2 regions of the Paenarthrobacter sp. NPDC089322 genome follow, and region 1 is predicted to be linked to the other one. Evidence: riboswitches for the same ligand, from Rfam matches in the RefSeq annotation. Region 1 holds a riboswitch; the other holds the start of a gene.

Region 1 (7,547 bases):
CCTCGTTCGGAACGTAGACCTCAAAGCCGTCTTCGCCGGTGTAGCCCGTGCGGGCGAGCAGCAGGTCTTGAGTGCCGCCGTCGTAAGTTACCGGCACCTCAACCGCCGCGTAGTACTTCAGCTCCGTGACCAGGGAGTGCTGCTCCGCCGGAACCAGGGTGAGCAGGATGGCCTCGGCGTGCGGGCCCTGGACCGCGATCAGCGACGTCTCGGCAGAGGCGTCCTGCACCGCAACATCGAACGCCGCAGAACGCTCAAGCAAAGCCGCAGCGACAACCTTGGCGTTGCCCGCGTTGGGGACCACGAGGTACTTGTCGCTGCCCTCGGAAGACGGGCGGCGGTAGGAAATGAGGTCATCGATGATGCCGCCGTCGGTGTCGCAGATCAGCGAGTACTTGGCTTTTCCAACCGCGATTGCGGACAACTTGCCCACCAGCGCGTAATCCAGGAAAGCTGCGGCATCCGGACCGCTGACCCAGACCTCGCCCATGTGGGAGAGGTCGAACAGCCCTGCGGACTGACGCACGGCGTGGTGCTCGGCAAGCTCGGATTCGTATTTGAGCGGCATCTGCCAGCCGCCGAAGTCCGTGAAGGACGCGCCGGCCTTTTTGTGCTGATCGTAGAGAGCGGTGTAGTTCTCAGACATGTCGGGATCCTTTAGTTCTCAAAGCCTGCTGTGTTTTCCTCGAACGCTTCGAGCGGCGGGCACGAGCAGACGAGGTTGCGGTCGCCCGCCGCGCCGTCGATGCGCCCCACGGGCGGGAAGTACTTGTCCTGCTTCAGGCTCGGCACCGGGAAGACGGCCTGCTCGCGCGGGTACTCACGGTCCCAGGCGGAACTTACGACGGCGGCTGCCGTGTGGGGTGCGTTGCGGAGCGGGGAGTTTTCCACGGAGAAATCACCGGCAGCAACCTGTTCGATCTCGGCCCGGATGGTGATCATGGCTTCGATAAACCGGTCGATTTCCGCAAGGTCCTCGGACTCCGTCGGCTCCACCATCAATGTTCCGGCCACCGGGAAGGCGAGCGTCGGGGCGTGGAAACCGAAGTCGATGAGGCGCTTGGCCACATCTTCAGCCGTCACACCCGTGCGGGCGGTCAAGTCGCGGAGGTCCAGGATGCATTCGTGCGCCACGAGTCCGCCTTCGCCCGTGTAGAGGATGGGGAAGTGCTCATCCAAACGTGAAGCAACGTAGTTGGCAGCCAGCAAGGCGGACTTCGTGGCTTCGGTGAGGCCTTCGCCACCCATGAGCTTGACGTAAGCCCAGGAAATCGGCAGGACGCCGGCAGAACCGAAGCGGGATGCCGAGATGGCAACGCCATGGCCTTCCTCGTGCGCTTCCTTGGTGGCATCACCCGGCATAAACGGCGCCAGGTGTGCCTTCGCTGCAACAGGGCCCACGCCGGGTCCGCCGCCGCCGTGCGGGATGCAGAACGTCTTGTGCAGGTTCAAGTGGGACACGTCGCCGCCGAACTTGCCCGGCTGAGCCAGACCAACCAGGGCGTTCAGGTTCGCACCGTCGACGTACACCTGGCCGCCGGCCTCGTGGATGGCATCGCAGACCTCGCGGACGTCGGCGTCATATACACCGTGCGTGGACGGGTAAGTGATCATGATGCAGGAGAGCACGTCGCGGTTGGCTTCGATTTTCGCGGTCAGATCGGCGTGGTCGATGGTGCCGTCGGCAGCCGTGGCCACAACAACAACCTTCATTCCCGCGAGCACGGCCGAAGCCGCGTTCGTCCCGTGCGCCGATGCCGGGATCAGGCACACGTTGCGCTGGGAATCGCCGCGGGACAGGTGGTAGCCCCGGATCGCGAGCAGGCCTGCAAGCTCACCCTGGGAACCGGCGTTCGGCTGGATGGAAACCTGGTCATAGCCCGTGATCTCGGTCAGGTCGGCTTCCAGGCCATCAATCAGCTCGCGCCAACCAGCTGTCTGGGAATCCGGCGCGAACGGGTGGATGGAAGCGAACTCCGGCCAGGAAATGGCCTCCATTTCCGCCGTGGCGTTCAGCTTCATGGTGCACGAACCCAACGGGATCATGGTGCGGTCCAGTGCCAGGTCCCGGTCGGACAGCCTGCGGATGTAGCGCAACAGCTGCGTCTCGGAGCGGTGTGTGTTGAACACCGGGTGCTGCAGGAAATCAGAGGTCCGGACAACCGAGGAAGGGAGCTCAAACCCGGCCGCGTCCCCTACCGGACCCGCGCCGAAGGCGACGGCCACCGCGGAGAGGACTTCCGGCGTCGTGGTTTCATCGACGGAAACACCCACGGTGTCCTCGTCGATCCTGCGCAGGTTGATGCCGCGGGCTTCGGCCGCGCCGATCACCTTGTCGGCCTTGCCCGGGACGCGGACGGTGAGGGTGTCGAAGAAGGAATCAGAGACGAGTTCGCGGCCGGCCTTCTGGAGTGTGGCGGCCAAAACACGCGCGTGTCCGTGGACCGTTTCTGCGATTGCCTTCAGGCCGTCGGGGCCGTGGTAGACCGCGTACATCGAGGCTACGATCGCGAGCAATGCCTGGGCCGTGCAGATGTTGGACGTGGCCTTCTCGCGGCGGATGTGCTGCTCGCGGGTCTGCAGGGCGAGGCGGTAGGCGGGCACGCCGGCGTTGTCTTTCGACACACCCACGATGCGCCCCGGAAGCGTCCGCTCCATGCCCGTCCGGACCGCCATGTAAGCCGCGTGCGGGCCGCCGAAGAACAGCGGGACCCCGAAGCGCTGCGCGGTTCCGACGGCGATGTCGGCGCCTTGCTCGCCGGGAGGGGTGATGAGTGTGAGCGCCAGCAAATCGGCAGCAACCGTCACCAGGGCACCGCGCTCCTTCGCCGCGGCGATCACGGCGGAGTGGTCGAAGACCCGGCCCGAAACACCGGGCTGCTGCAGGACGATCCCGTTGATGTCGCCGTCGGGCAGCCCGGAGGACAAGTCCGCAACCTCAACCTCGAAGCCCAGCGCTTCCGCGCGGCCCTTCACGATCGCGATGGTCTGCGGGAGGAGGTCGGCGTCGAGGACAGTCTTGCCATCCTTCGCGGCCTTGTCCTTGTTCGCCCGGCGCATCAGCAGCACGGCCTCAGCCACGGCGGTGGCTTCATCCAGCAGGGAGGCGTTGGCGATCGGCAGTCCTGTGAGGTCCTGGACCATGGTTTGGAAGTTGAGCAGTGCCTCGAGGCGACCCTGCGAAATCTCGGGCTGGTACGGGGTGTATGCCGTGTACCAAGCGGGAGATTCGAGGATGTTGCGGCGGATCACCGGCGGCGTGACGGTGTCGTAGTAGCCCTGGCCGATCATCTGGACGGCTGTCTTGTTCTTGGCGGCCAGCTTGCGAAGCTCAGCGAGGACCTCGGTTTCGCTGAGCGCCTTCTGAAGCGTGAGCGGCGAGGATTGGCGGATGGAATCGGGGACGGCAACGTCCACAAGGCCGTCGACAGAGTCGTAGCCGATGGCCTTGAGCATGGTGTCAACGTCGGCCTGGCGGCGGGCGCCGATATGCCGGTCCGCGAAGGCGGTGGGGGTTGAGTGAACAGTCAAGAGGAACTCCATGATTCAGGCGCCGTGTGAGCGCCACGATGAATGTGGGTTCCTCCCCGCTCTGTATTGGACCTGAGAGATTCCGTGGACTGACTTTTTGGCCATGACCACTTGCACCGTCGGTGAGCCCGGTTGCCCGGACTGCTTTCCAGAGTTGCCTCGCCGCGGCGGTACATGGGCCTGAGAGATTCCTGGGGAGGATTTGCTCCTACGGCGCCTGACTGGATGTACCCGGCAGGACTCTCCCGCCGCAGATCAAAAGCGTTTGCGCCACCTGGGTGACACGGTTCACACCATAGCTGGTCCCCAGGAAGAAACGCAAGCAGCGCATCGAGCCTCAGCCGTCAGCTCCGCAGGGCTTCGTGGATCTGCAAGGCGAACCAGAGCTGCGCCACTGTGGACGTTTCGCCCATGTCCAACCCAGTCAGTTCGCCGATTTTCCGCATTCTGTAGATGATGGTCTGCCGGTGCGCGAACAGTGCTGCCGCCGTCTTTTGCCAGGAACGTTGTGAGTCCAGGTACGTCCGCAAAGTGATGAGAAGATCGCCTTCTTCGCTCTGCTCGTAGTCGAAGATCGGGCCCAGCAAGCGGCGAACCAAGGCCGCGCCTTCTTCGAAGCTGGTCAGTCCAAGCCAGGTGGGACCCTCAGCGTAACGGGCAAGGCCAAGCTCGTTGGCCCGCGCTGATCCGAGGGACCAGAGTGACTCCTGCAGGGCGCGCTGGATAGCGGCGACACCTGCACGGGAACTGACGCCGATGCTCACGTTGGCCCCTGCGCAGTGGGCCAACGCATCGTCCGCAACATCGGCGGCGAGGACAACGTGCAGACGGTTGTTCCGCCTGAGCGATGCCGCTGCAAGGCCGTGCCGCCAAAGGTCGATGTGCACGCTGGCCAGCCCGCCGCCGTCGGGCTTTGAATCGCCGTCGGGCTTTGAATCGACGCCGGGCGTTGAATCGCCGCCGCCCGCAGAGCCGATGCCCTCCGCTGAGATCGAGGCGACCACAAAGTCCTGGGGCGGAACATCGAAAGCGACCATCCTGCTTTCCATTTCCGCGGTCCCCAAACGGCCATCAAACGCCTGCAGCAGGAACTCTCCCGCCAGCCGGTGCCGGCCTTCCAGCGACAGCACGATGCGCGAAAGTTGCAGTCCCAGCACGGTTGCGGCGTGCAGGAGTACGACGGCGTCCGGGTGCGGTTCGCTGTTGGGCAGCACCACCAGAAGCGCGTTCGAGTGGGTGGGAATGTCCATGGTCAGGACGTGTCGGCCGCGGATGCGGTGCCATTGGAAATTCTTCCCCGTCACGGAGGCATGGCCGGGAAGCGGAGACCATTCCTCGGCGAGGAACACCGGAAGGGGTTGCCCGTCGGGATGCCAGGGGTGAAGGCAGCGGCGGTCCACGATGAACAGTTCCGCGTCGAGTTCCGTGGCCAGCCGCTGGACGAGGCTTTGCCAATGGTCTTCCGAAGCGCCGGCGGTCCTCAACAAGTCATAGACCCGTGCCGTTTGCCGCAACCGCCGCGACTCCTCCAGCAGCGAAGACTCGGCAACCGAGCGGGCGATCGCGATGAAGGGAAGGGGATACGGGATGGTGATCAGCGGAAGGGGCAAGCTGTCGCATGCGGCCAGGAACTCGGACTGCAACGTAGGCGCATGCATTTTCTCGCCGATGGCCAAAGCGCTGGCTCCGGAGTCCACCAACGCCTCCGCGAGCGCCACCTGCCCCGCAGCGTCAGCCGGGATGGACATCCCGTTGGTCATCATGAGCTCTCCGCCGGTCACCCACTCCCACAGCCTGGGGAGGTCCGATGTGTGGGCCCAGGTGATGCGGTTGTCGCCGCCTCGGAATCCTGCCAGAAGGGTAAGTCCGAGCTGCGGTTCGGCCACGAGTTCGGAGACTGTGATCGCCATGAGGAGCTTCTCTTCCTTGCGTTTTCGGGGACTTAGACGTTTGTCTAAGTGCCTCGGCCATTTGTAGTCAATGTACCGCTATCCTGCGTGATGCGTGTCACCAAGAATTGGATTACGTACTTCCCGCTCAACGGCGAGCACCCCAGCAATCGAAGGAACCAGCCATGACAACGCACCAGCCCGTAGGCCCTGTCGACGCAACGAAAGTTCCCCGTTACGCCGGCCTCGGCACCTTCGCCCGGCTCCCCCAAATCGACCGCGTACCGGACTACGACATCGCAATTGTCGGCGTACCGTTCGACGGCGGAACCTCCTTCCGGCCAGGCGCCCGTTTTGGTCCTGCCGCAGTCCGGGAAGCGTCGCGGCTCCTCCGCCCCGGCTACCACCCGGAGCTCGACGTCGAGCCAGTGTACGAAGCCCAAGTGGTGGACGCCGGAGACATCGCCTGCACTCCCTACGACATCACCCGCGCGGTCCGCGAGATCGAGGAGCAGGCGCTGCCTCTGATCAGCGAGGAGAAGAAACTCATCTCCATCGGCGGCGACCACACGATCGCCCTGCCCATGCTGCGGGCGCTGAACAAAGTTCATGGACCGGTGGCTTTGCTGCACTTCGACGCCCACCTGGACACGTGGGATACGTACTTCGACCAGCCCGTCACGCACGGCACCATCTTCCGGAGGGCCTTCGAGGAGGGCCTGCTTGTGGAGGACAAATCGATGCACGTGGGAATCCGCGGTCCGGTGTATGACCGCAACGATTTCCTCCGCGACCACGAATTCGGGTTCCAGATCATCCGCTGTTCCGACCTCGACGTCATCGGTGTTCCGGCGGCGATTGAGCGCGTCAAGGATCGTCTCGGGGACACACCGGTGTACGTCTCAATCGACATCGACGTCCTGGATCCGTCCTATGCCCCCGGCACGGGAACACCGGAGATGGGCGGGCTTCACTCCCGCGAACTCCTGGCCTTGCTCCGCGGACTGGATGGCATCAACATCGTGGGTGCCGACGTCGTGGAAGTCGCCCCGGCCTACGACCACGCCGACATCACCACGGTCGCTGCCGCCACCCTTGTCTTCGACCTCCTCGCTTTGATGGTCAACCGCAGCAAGGCAGCGGGCCGTCCCGACCGCGAGCTTCAAACAGTTTCAAGGAGCGCATGATGACCGCGCCAGTAGCCCCCGCCGAGGTGCCCCGCCTCGAGGACAAAACCATCCAGCCCATTCCCCTCAATGAACGGCACGGCAAGGCCCGGGATCTCTTCACCATTTGGTTCGGCTCAAACATCATGATCATGACCATCGTGACCGGCGGGCTGGCCACCACGGTCTTCGGATTGAACTTCGTGCCCGCGGTGCTTGGCATCATTATCGGCAACGTTGTGGGCGGCATCTTCATGGCCCTCCACTCCGCCCAAGGACCCCAGCTCGGCGTGGCCCAAATGATCCAGACCCGCGGCCAGTTCGGGTCGTTCGGTGCTTTGCTGATCGTTGTCATCGTTGTGGTCATGTACGTCGGTTTCTTCGCCGCGAACCTGGTCTTCGGCGGCGAAGCCATGGCAGCAGTCAGTCCGGGCATGAGCGTGGACACGGGCATCGTCATCATCGGCATCGTCAGCGTCATCGCCACGATCTTCGGTTACCGCCTCATCCACGCGTATGCACGCATCCTGAGCGTCGCTGCGGGGCTGGCCTTGCTGCTGGCGTTCGCCTGGATCCTGTTTGTCCACGGCCTTCCTGCCGACTTCCTGGACCAAGGCAGCTTCAACTGGGTGGGCTTCATGGGAACCATCTCGGTTTCAGCGCTGTGGCAGCTGGCCTACGCCCCCTACGTTTCCGACTATTCCCGCTACATGCCACAAGGCACCGGCTCCGCGCCCGCGTTCTGGGCGTCCTACTCCGGGTGCGTGCTGGGAACCTTGTTCCCCATGCTCCTCGGTGCACTCGTAGGTACCTTGGCCGTCGCACTGAGCGCCAACGGTGACGTTGAGATCGTAGGCAGCCTGGGTGCCCTGCTTCAGCCGTGGACCCTGCTGATCGTTGGTATTTTCTGCCTGGGGGTCGCGGCGTCCAATGCCATGAACCTGTACTGCGGCGTCCTGTG
Region 2 (7,547 bases), on a different contig from region 1:
GGTGTAAAGAACCGGGAAGTAGTCATTGAGGCGGGCCGCGATGTAGTTGGCCGCCAGCAGCGCGGACTTGGTTGCTTCGGTGAGGCCCTGGCCGCCCATGAGCTTCACGTAAGCCCAGGAGATGGGCAGGACGCCGGCAGAACCGAAACGGGATGCCGAGATCGGGACATCGTTGCCTTCGGTCCACGACGTAGCATCACCCGGCATGAAGGGAGCCAGATGCGCCTTGGCGGCAACGGGGCCCACGCCGGGTCCGCCGCCGCCGTGCGGGATGCAGAAGGTTTTGTGCAGGTTGAGGTGGGACACGTCGCCGCCGAACTTGCCGGGCTGGGCCAGGCCAACCAGGGCGTTCAGGTTGGCGCCGTCAATGTACACCTGACCGCCGGCCTCGTGGATGGCATCGCACACTTCACGGACGTCGGCATCGTAAACACCGTGCGTGGACGGGTAGGTGATCATGATGGCCGAAAGGGCGTCCCGGTTGGCCTCGATCTTGGCCTTCAGGTCGGCGTGGTCGATGGTGCCGTCGGCAGCCGTGGCCACGACCACAACCTTCATGCCGGCGAGCACGGCCGAAGCCGCGTTCGTCCCGTGGGCGGAGGCCGGGATCAGGCACACGTTGCGCTGATCATCGCCGCGGGACAGGTGGTAGCCCCGGATCGCGAGCAGGCCTGCAAGCTCACCCTGGGAACCGGCGTTCGGCTGGATGGAAACCTGGTCATAGCCGGTGATCTCCGTCAGCTGTGCCTCAAGGTCGGCAATCAGTTCGCGCCAACCAGCCGTCTGGGAATCCGGAGCGAAGGGGTGGATCGAGGCGAACTCGGGCCAGGAAATGGCCTCCATCTCCGCCGTGGCGTTCAGCTTCATGGTGCAGGAACCCAGCGGGATCATGGTGCGGTCCAGCGCGAGGTCGCGGTCCGAAAGCTTGCGGATGTAGCGGAGCAACTGGGTCTCGGAACGGTGGGTGTTGAACACCGGGTGCTGCAGGTATCCGCTGGAACGCTCAACGGAAGCCTCAAGCGCGAAGCCTTCAACGGCTTCACTGACCGAAGCGCCAAAGACGTCAGCGACGTCGGCGACAACCGCCGTCGTGGTTGTCTCGTCTACGGAGATGCCCACCATGTCAGCGTCGATGCTGCGCAGGTTGATACCGCGCGCCTCGGCAGCAGCCACCAGGGATGCGGCCTTGCCGGGAACGCGGACGGTGATGGTGTCGAAGAAGGAGCCGTGCAGGACCTCAACGCCTGCCGCCTTCAAGGAAGCAGCCAGCGTGCGGGCATGGCCATGAGCCGTCTCGGCAATGGCCTTCAGGCCTTCCGGACCGTGGTAGACAGCGTACATCGACGCGACGATGGCCAGGAGGGCCTGCGCGGTGCAGATGTTGGAGGTCGCCTTCTCGCGGCGGATGTGCTGTTCACGGGTCTGGAGCGCCAAGCGGTAGGCGGGGACGCCGGCGTCGTCCTTGGAAACGCCCACCAGACGGCCGGGCATGGAACGCTCGAGCCCCTTCTGGACCGCCATGTACGCGGCGTGCGGGCCGCCAAAGAAGAGCGGGACGCCCAGGCGCTGCGCGGAACCGACGGCGATGTCGGCGCCCTGCTCGCCCGGAGGGGTGATGAGTGTGAGGGACAGGAGGTCGGCGGCAACGGTGACCAAGGCACCGCGCTCCTTCGCTTCGGCGATCACGGCGGAGTGGTCGAACACGCGGCCGGACACGCCGGGCTGCTGCAGGACGATCCCGTTGATGGCACCTTCCGGAAGGCCCTCGGAAAGGTCGGCAATTTCCACCTCGAAACCGAGGGCTTCGGCACGGCCCTTCACGATCGCGATGGTCTGCGGGAGGCAATCGGCGTCGAGGACCGTCTTGCCGTCCTGGGCTGCCTTGTTCTTGTTCGCCCGGCGCATCATGAGGACGGCCTCGGCCACGGCGGTGGCTTCATCGAGCAGGGAGGCGTTCGCGATCGGGAGTCCCACCAGGTCTTGGACCATGGTCTGGAAGTTCAGCAGTGCTTCGAGGCGGCCCTGCGAGATTTCAGGCTGGTACGGGGTGTAGGCCGTGTACCAGGCCGGGGATTCAAGGATGTTGCGGCGGATCACCGGAGGGGTGATGGTGTCGAAGTAGCCCTGGCCGATCATCTGGACAGCCGTCTTGTTCTTCGCTGCAAGCTTACGGAGCTCCGCGAGGACTTCTACCTCACTCAGAGCGTTCTGCAGGGTCAGTGCCACGTCCTGGCGGATGTCGTTGGGAACCGCGGTGTCGACCAGCGAGTCGACAGTGTCGTAGCCGACCGACTTCAGCATGGTCTCAATGTCGGCCTGGCGGCGGGCACCGATATGCCGGTCGACGAAGGTTGTGGAGGCAGAACTAACCGTCACGAAGGAACTCCAATACTTGGGCGGCGTTTGGGTACGCCGCAGCGACTCGGGTTCCTCCCCGCTCTGTATTGGACCTGAGAGTTTCCGCGTGTTGTTTACACAACCAGCCGCTTGCACCGTCGGTGAGCACAGCATTCAGGGCGCCGGTGGTGACGCCTGGATGCCTGCTGCTTTCCAGAGTTGCCTCGCCGCGGCGGTGCGTGGGCCTGAGAGATTCCTGGGGAGGATTTGCTCCTACGGCGCCTGCATCTCGTGCTTGCAGGACTCTCCCGCCGCAGATCAAAGGCTTATTAAGTTGTCGGCGGGTGCTGGGAAGGCACGCCACCAAGGCTTAATTGTCCTATGCGGCGGGCGCCGCCGCAAATGGTGAGGGAGGGCTACTTTCGCAGCCGCTGCAGCACGTTCAGGAGGATTTCGACGTCGGCCTCCCGCCCGCCGTCGGCAGCTTCCTGTCCGCCCTCGAAGATGGCGTTGAAGTACAGGCCGTCGCCCATGTAACTGACCGCTTTGGCGACTTCCGGGCCGACATCCACGGCAAGGACGTCCAGCCACCGCTGCTGGATGGCCGCGAACCGCCGTCGGGTTTCCTCATGCGCCACCTCGGCAAGCCGGGTGGCAGCCACGAACGCCCGGTCCATGGGAGTACCGGCCCACAGCGATGAGCGGATGAAGTATGCGGCGGCGCCATCAGGAGCCACCTTCATCTGCTCGGTATCTTCCAGCGCGAGGTAATCCAGGCGTTCCAGTAGCGCGCTGATGAGCGCTTCCTTATTGGGGAAGTGGTAGAGCAGCCCGCCTTTGGAAACGCCCGCCCGTTTGGCGACCGCGTCCAGGGTGGCAGCCCGCTCCCCTACCTCAATGAGGAGGGCTTCGAAGGCGTCCAGCACGGAGTCCTTGGCTACTGGTTTTCGTGGCATGGGTTCAATCATTCCCTATCAGACATGCAGTTTCGAAGTTGAAACTATACCGTCCAGACGGTACAGTAATCGTCATGTTCACGTCGTCCTCCACCCCTGCACCCCGCTCAGCTCGTCCCATCAAGGGCACGGCAGCTCCGTGGCGTGACTGGATGGCCCTGACACTCCTGATGTTCCCGGTGCTGCTGGTGGCCGTCGACAACACCGCGCTCACGTTCGCCCTGCCCGAAATCGCGCGTTCGTTGGACGTTGGCGGCGTACAGCTCCTGTGGATCATTGACGCCTACCCCCTCGTGCTGGCAGCGCTGTTGGTTTCCATGGGCAACCTCGGGGACAGGATCGGACGACGGCGGCTGCTCCTGGTCGGCAGCACCGGCTTTGCTGCGGTTTCGGCTGCTACGGCGTTCGCGCCTTCCGCTGAATGGCTTATCGCCGGACGCGCCGCCCTTGGGGTCTTCGGCGCCATGCTGATGCCCTCAACCCTGTCCTTGATCCGGAACATCTTCACCGATCCGAACCGTCGCAGGCTTGCGATCGCCGTCTGGGCTGCCGGTTTCTCCGGCGGTGCCGCACTGGGCCCGATCTTCGGCGGCTGGCTCGTGGAGCATTTCTGGTGGGGTGCCGTCTTCCTTGTGGCAACGTTCCTCCTGCTCCCGCTCCTCGCTTTCGGTAAGGCCCTCATTCCGGAGTCGAAGGACGCCAACCCGGGCCGTGTGGACATGCCCAGCATTGCTCTCTCCGTCCTGACCATGGCTCCGTTCGTCTACGGCATCAAGGAATCCGCCGTGCACGGCTTCGGAGTTTCGGCCATGGCCTTCATGGTCTTCGGGGTGGCCATGGGTGTCCTGTTCGTTCGTCGCCAGAGGCAACTCCAAAGCCCGATGCTGGATGTCCAACTTTTCGGCAACAAGGTGTTCAGCACGGCCATCGTGGCCAACGTCCTGTCCCTGTTCTCCATGACCGGCTTCATCTACTTCTTCGCACAACACCTCCAGCTCGTTGAAGGCCAGTCACCCATGGAGGCCGGCATCGCCATGATTCCGGCCCTCCTGGCCACGATCATTGCCGGCCTGTTGGTTGTGCCACTGGTCAAACGGATCAGGCCGGGATTCGTGGTGGCCGGCGGGTTGAGCCTGAGTGCTGTGGGTTATCTCGTGGCCACCATGGGTGATCACGGCAGCGGCCCTGTATTCCTGCTGTCAGCCTTGACGGTCCTGGCCGTGGGTGTCGGCGCGGCAGAGACCATCTCCAACGATCTGATCCTCGCCTCCGTACCGGCCGAGAAGTCCGGAGCCGCATCCGCGATTTCGGAGACCGGCTATGAGCTCGGTTCGCTCCTCGGTACGGCCGTTCTGGGCTCCATCCTGACGGCTTCCTACCAGCACAACCTGGTCATCCCGGACGGCTTGTCCTCGCAAGCTGCCGGAAAGTCGAGTGAGACACTGGCCGGTGCCGTGGACGCTGCTGCTGCACTGCCCGCGCCCCTGTCGGAAGCCTTGACGACAGCCGCACGGGTTGCCTTCGAATCGGGTGTCCACATCACGGCGGCGATTGGGCTGGTACTGATGGCAGGCGCGGCGGTGCTTGCCGCCGTCGTACTCCGGCGTGTGCCCAAGGCGCAGTAAGCCGCAGCCGAGGCCTCACAACGCGTCAGTCGGGGCAGCTTTGTTGTCCACTTGTGCTGTCAGTTCGTCGATCCGGTCCAGGGCATCGCTCAGCCGCCCAACTGTTTCCCACAGTCCGGGGTGCTGCGACCGGACTTCTTCAAGCGGGGTCCCGTCCTTTGCAAGGGCAGCGAGATCGAAACTGACGTTGGTGCGCGCTCCGGCAATGGCCGCCCGGAGCGCCCCGAACGCCACCACCACATCGGCAATGAGTGCCGGATTTCCGTTTGCTGCAAGCCAGCCCAAATCCTCGATGGCATCCATCGCCTGTTCGCCCAATGCAGCGGAAGCCTTCGCCGCCTTCACGGATGCCTGATGGATGGCTTCCTCGCGCCCGGGGCCCGGGGCCAGTCGGAACGCCGCACCAAAAGCCTTGGAAGCAACCGAATCCTCATCCGCCAACCGAAGGGCAGCCTCCCGCAGAGTGCGTGCCCTGCCCAGCAACTCCTCTCCCGCATTGTCGGAGTAACCCGCGACCATGGAGGTCAGGGAGGCAGCGATGGCCAGCATCACTCCTGTCCCGGCCCCACCCCCGGGCGAACCGCTGGATTGGGCCAAACCTTCGGTCCATTCCTCCACCGTGGAATTCTGCGTGGTGATCTCATCGGAAGCAGCCATGCAGCCCAGTCTGTCATTGTGGAGCCTGTTCTGCGCTCCAATCACGTGCGATAACACGTGGATCGGGCCTGACAACGCATGAGCTTCCCGGGCCAACAACGGTCCCGCTCGATACACTGGCCGGACCCGGGCGTTGAACAGTAGGGGCAGACCTCATGAACATTGACCTTGAAGAGCTTTATCGCGACCTGCATGCGAATCCTGAACTGTCCTTCCAGGAGGTCAGAACCGCCGACATCGTCAGCGGCCACCTCGAGGACCTGGGGTTGCTGGTGCATCGGGCCATTGGAAAGACAGGCGTAGTGGGCGTCCTGGACAACGGACCGGGCCCTGTGGTCATGCTTCGTGCCGACATGGACGCCTTGCCCGTCAAGGAAGCAACCGGACTGGACTACGCAAGTGCGGCAGTCGGCGTCGACCATGACGGGCGGGAGGTACCTGTCATGCACGCGTGCGGCCACGACGTGCACGTCACATGCCTCATCGGCGCCGTGGAAACCCTTGCACGGAACAAACATGACTGGCAAGGAACCCTCATCGCAGTGTTCCAGCCGGCCGAAGAATGGGGCGGAGGTGCGCAGGCGATGGTCGCGGACGGGCTCTACGATGCGGTGCCCAAACCGGACATCGTCCTGGGCCAGCACGTTGCACCCTTCCCTGCCGGCTGGTTTGGCGTCCGCCCGGGCGTCGCCATGGCATCGGCCGACTCCCTTAACGTGACCCTTCATGGGCGCGGCGGCCATGGATCCCGCCCTGAAACCACCGTCGATCCTGTGCTCATGGCTGCCGCGGCAACCATGCGCCTGCAGGGAGTGGTATCCCGCGAACTCGCCGCCAGTGACGCTGCTGTGGTGACGGTCGGCCAAATCCACGCCGGAACCAAGAACAACATCATTCCCGAAACGGCGACGCTGGGGCTTAGTATCCGGTCCTTCAGCGAATCCACGCGCGATAAGGTGCTCGGCTCCATTGAGCGCATCGTCCGCAGTGAGGCAGCAGCCTCCGATGCGCCCAAGGAACCGGATTTCCATTACGAAGAACGCTTCCCGCTGACAGTGAACAACGAACCTGCGGCAAACCGGATCACTGCGGCTTTCCGCGCTGCTTTCGGGGACAACAAGGTGATCGACCCAGGACCGGTTTCAGGCAGCGAAGACGTAGGAGAACTCGCAACAGCTGCCGGCGCGCCGTTGGTCTACTGGTTCCTGGGCGGCATCGATGAATCCTACGCCCGGCAGTGGGCCGACCAGGGCAGGCTTCCGGAGGACGTTCCTTCCAACCACTCGCCGTATTTCGCCCCGGTCATCCAACCCACGCTCACGTTCGGCACGGAAGCCTTGGTCACGGCGGCGCGCGAGTTCCTTGCCGCACCCAAGTAGGTCGCAGTTGTGCGCGTTTTGAGCCGTCAAAACGCGCACTAATGCGACTCAGATGGGGTAGAGGCTAAGAGCGCAGCGTCGGCGTCACGGAGGACCTTCGCAGCTACCTCGAGGCCTTCGATCCTGCCGAGGGAGACGTCCTCGTGCTCGATGTTGACCAGCATGTCGGGGTCCACCTCGCGGAGCGCTCGGAGGAACTCGGTCCAGTAGGCAGTGTCGTGTCCACGGCCCAGGGCGACGAAATCCCAGGCAGAGTTCTTGGGCCACTCGTTGGCCCATTCGTCGCCGCCCAGGTTGGTCCGATTCTCGTCCGGAGCGAGGCGTCGGAAGCTGTTGTCCAGCACACCGTAAAGGGCTGCGTTGTCTTTGTTGACGCGGACGTCCTTGGCTGCGGCTTGGAACACGAGCGGGCCGAGTTCGCGTACCACGGCCACTGGATCCATCTGCTGCCAGAACAGGTGCGAGGCGTCCAGTTCCACGCCAACGTGCGTGGCCCCGGTGAGTTCGACGAGCTTGTATACATCCGCAGTGTTGAACACAATGTTCTGCGGGTGCAGCTCCAATGCCACCTTGACTCCGTGGTCCGCTGCAAG

The links. Region 1 has a riboswitch for glycine ahead of gcvP (aminomethyl-transferring glycine dehydrogenase). Riboswitches for the same ligand answer to the same signal wherever they lie in the genome.
Region 2: another riboswitch for glycine. It lies ahead of gcvP (aminomethyl-transferring glycine dehydrogenase); the one in region 1 lies ahead of gcvP (aminomethyl-transferring glycine dehydrogenase).

Annotation. Positions count from the first base shown of each region.
Region 1 covers NZ_JBFBGW010000027.1:4,228-11,774, forward strand. Annotated here, with positions in the region: gene gcvT (glycine cleavage system aminomethyltransferase GcvT) at 1-646, opposite strand, end outside; gene gcvP (aminomethyl-transferring glycine dehydrogenase) at 658-3,531, opposite strand; glycine riboswitch at 3,690-3,789, opposite strand; gene AB0N65_RS19370 (PucR family transcriptional regulator) at 3,876-5,441, opposite strand; gene speB (agmatinase) at 5,606-6,607, shown strand; gene AB0N65_RS19380 (cytosine permease) at 6,604-7,547, shown strand, end outside.
Region 2 covers NZ_JBFBGW010000004.1:44,734-52,280, reverse strand. Annotated here, with positions in the region: gene gcvP (aminomethyl-transferring glycine dehydrogenase) at 1-2,376, opposite strand, end outside; glycine riboswitch at 2,561-2,658, opposite strand; gene AB0N65_RS05915 (helix-turn-helix domain-containing protein) at 2,754-3,293, opposite strand; gene AB0N65_RS05910 (MFS transporter) at 3,368-4,918, shown strand; gene AB0N65_RS05905 (cyclodeaminase/cyclohydrolase family protein) at 4,934-5,575, opposite strand; gene AB0N65_RS05900 (amidohydrolase) at 5,731-6,954, shown strand; gene AB0N65_RS05895 (sugar phosphate isomerase/epimerase) at 6,993-7,547, opposite strand, start outside.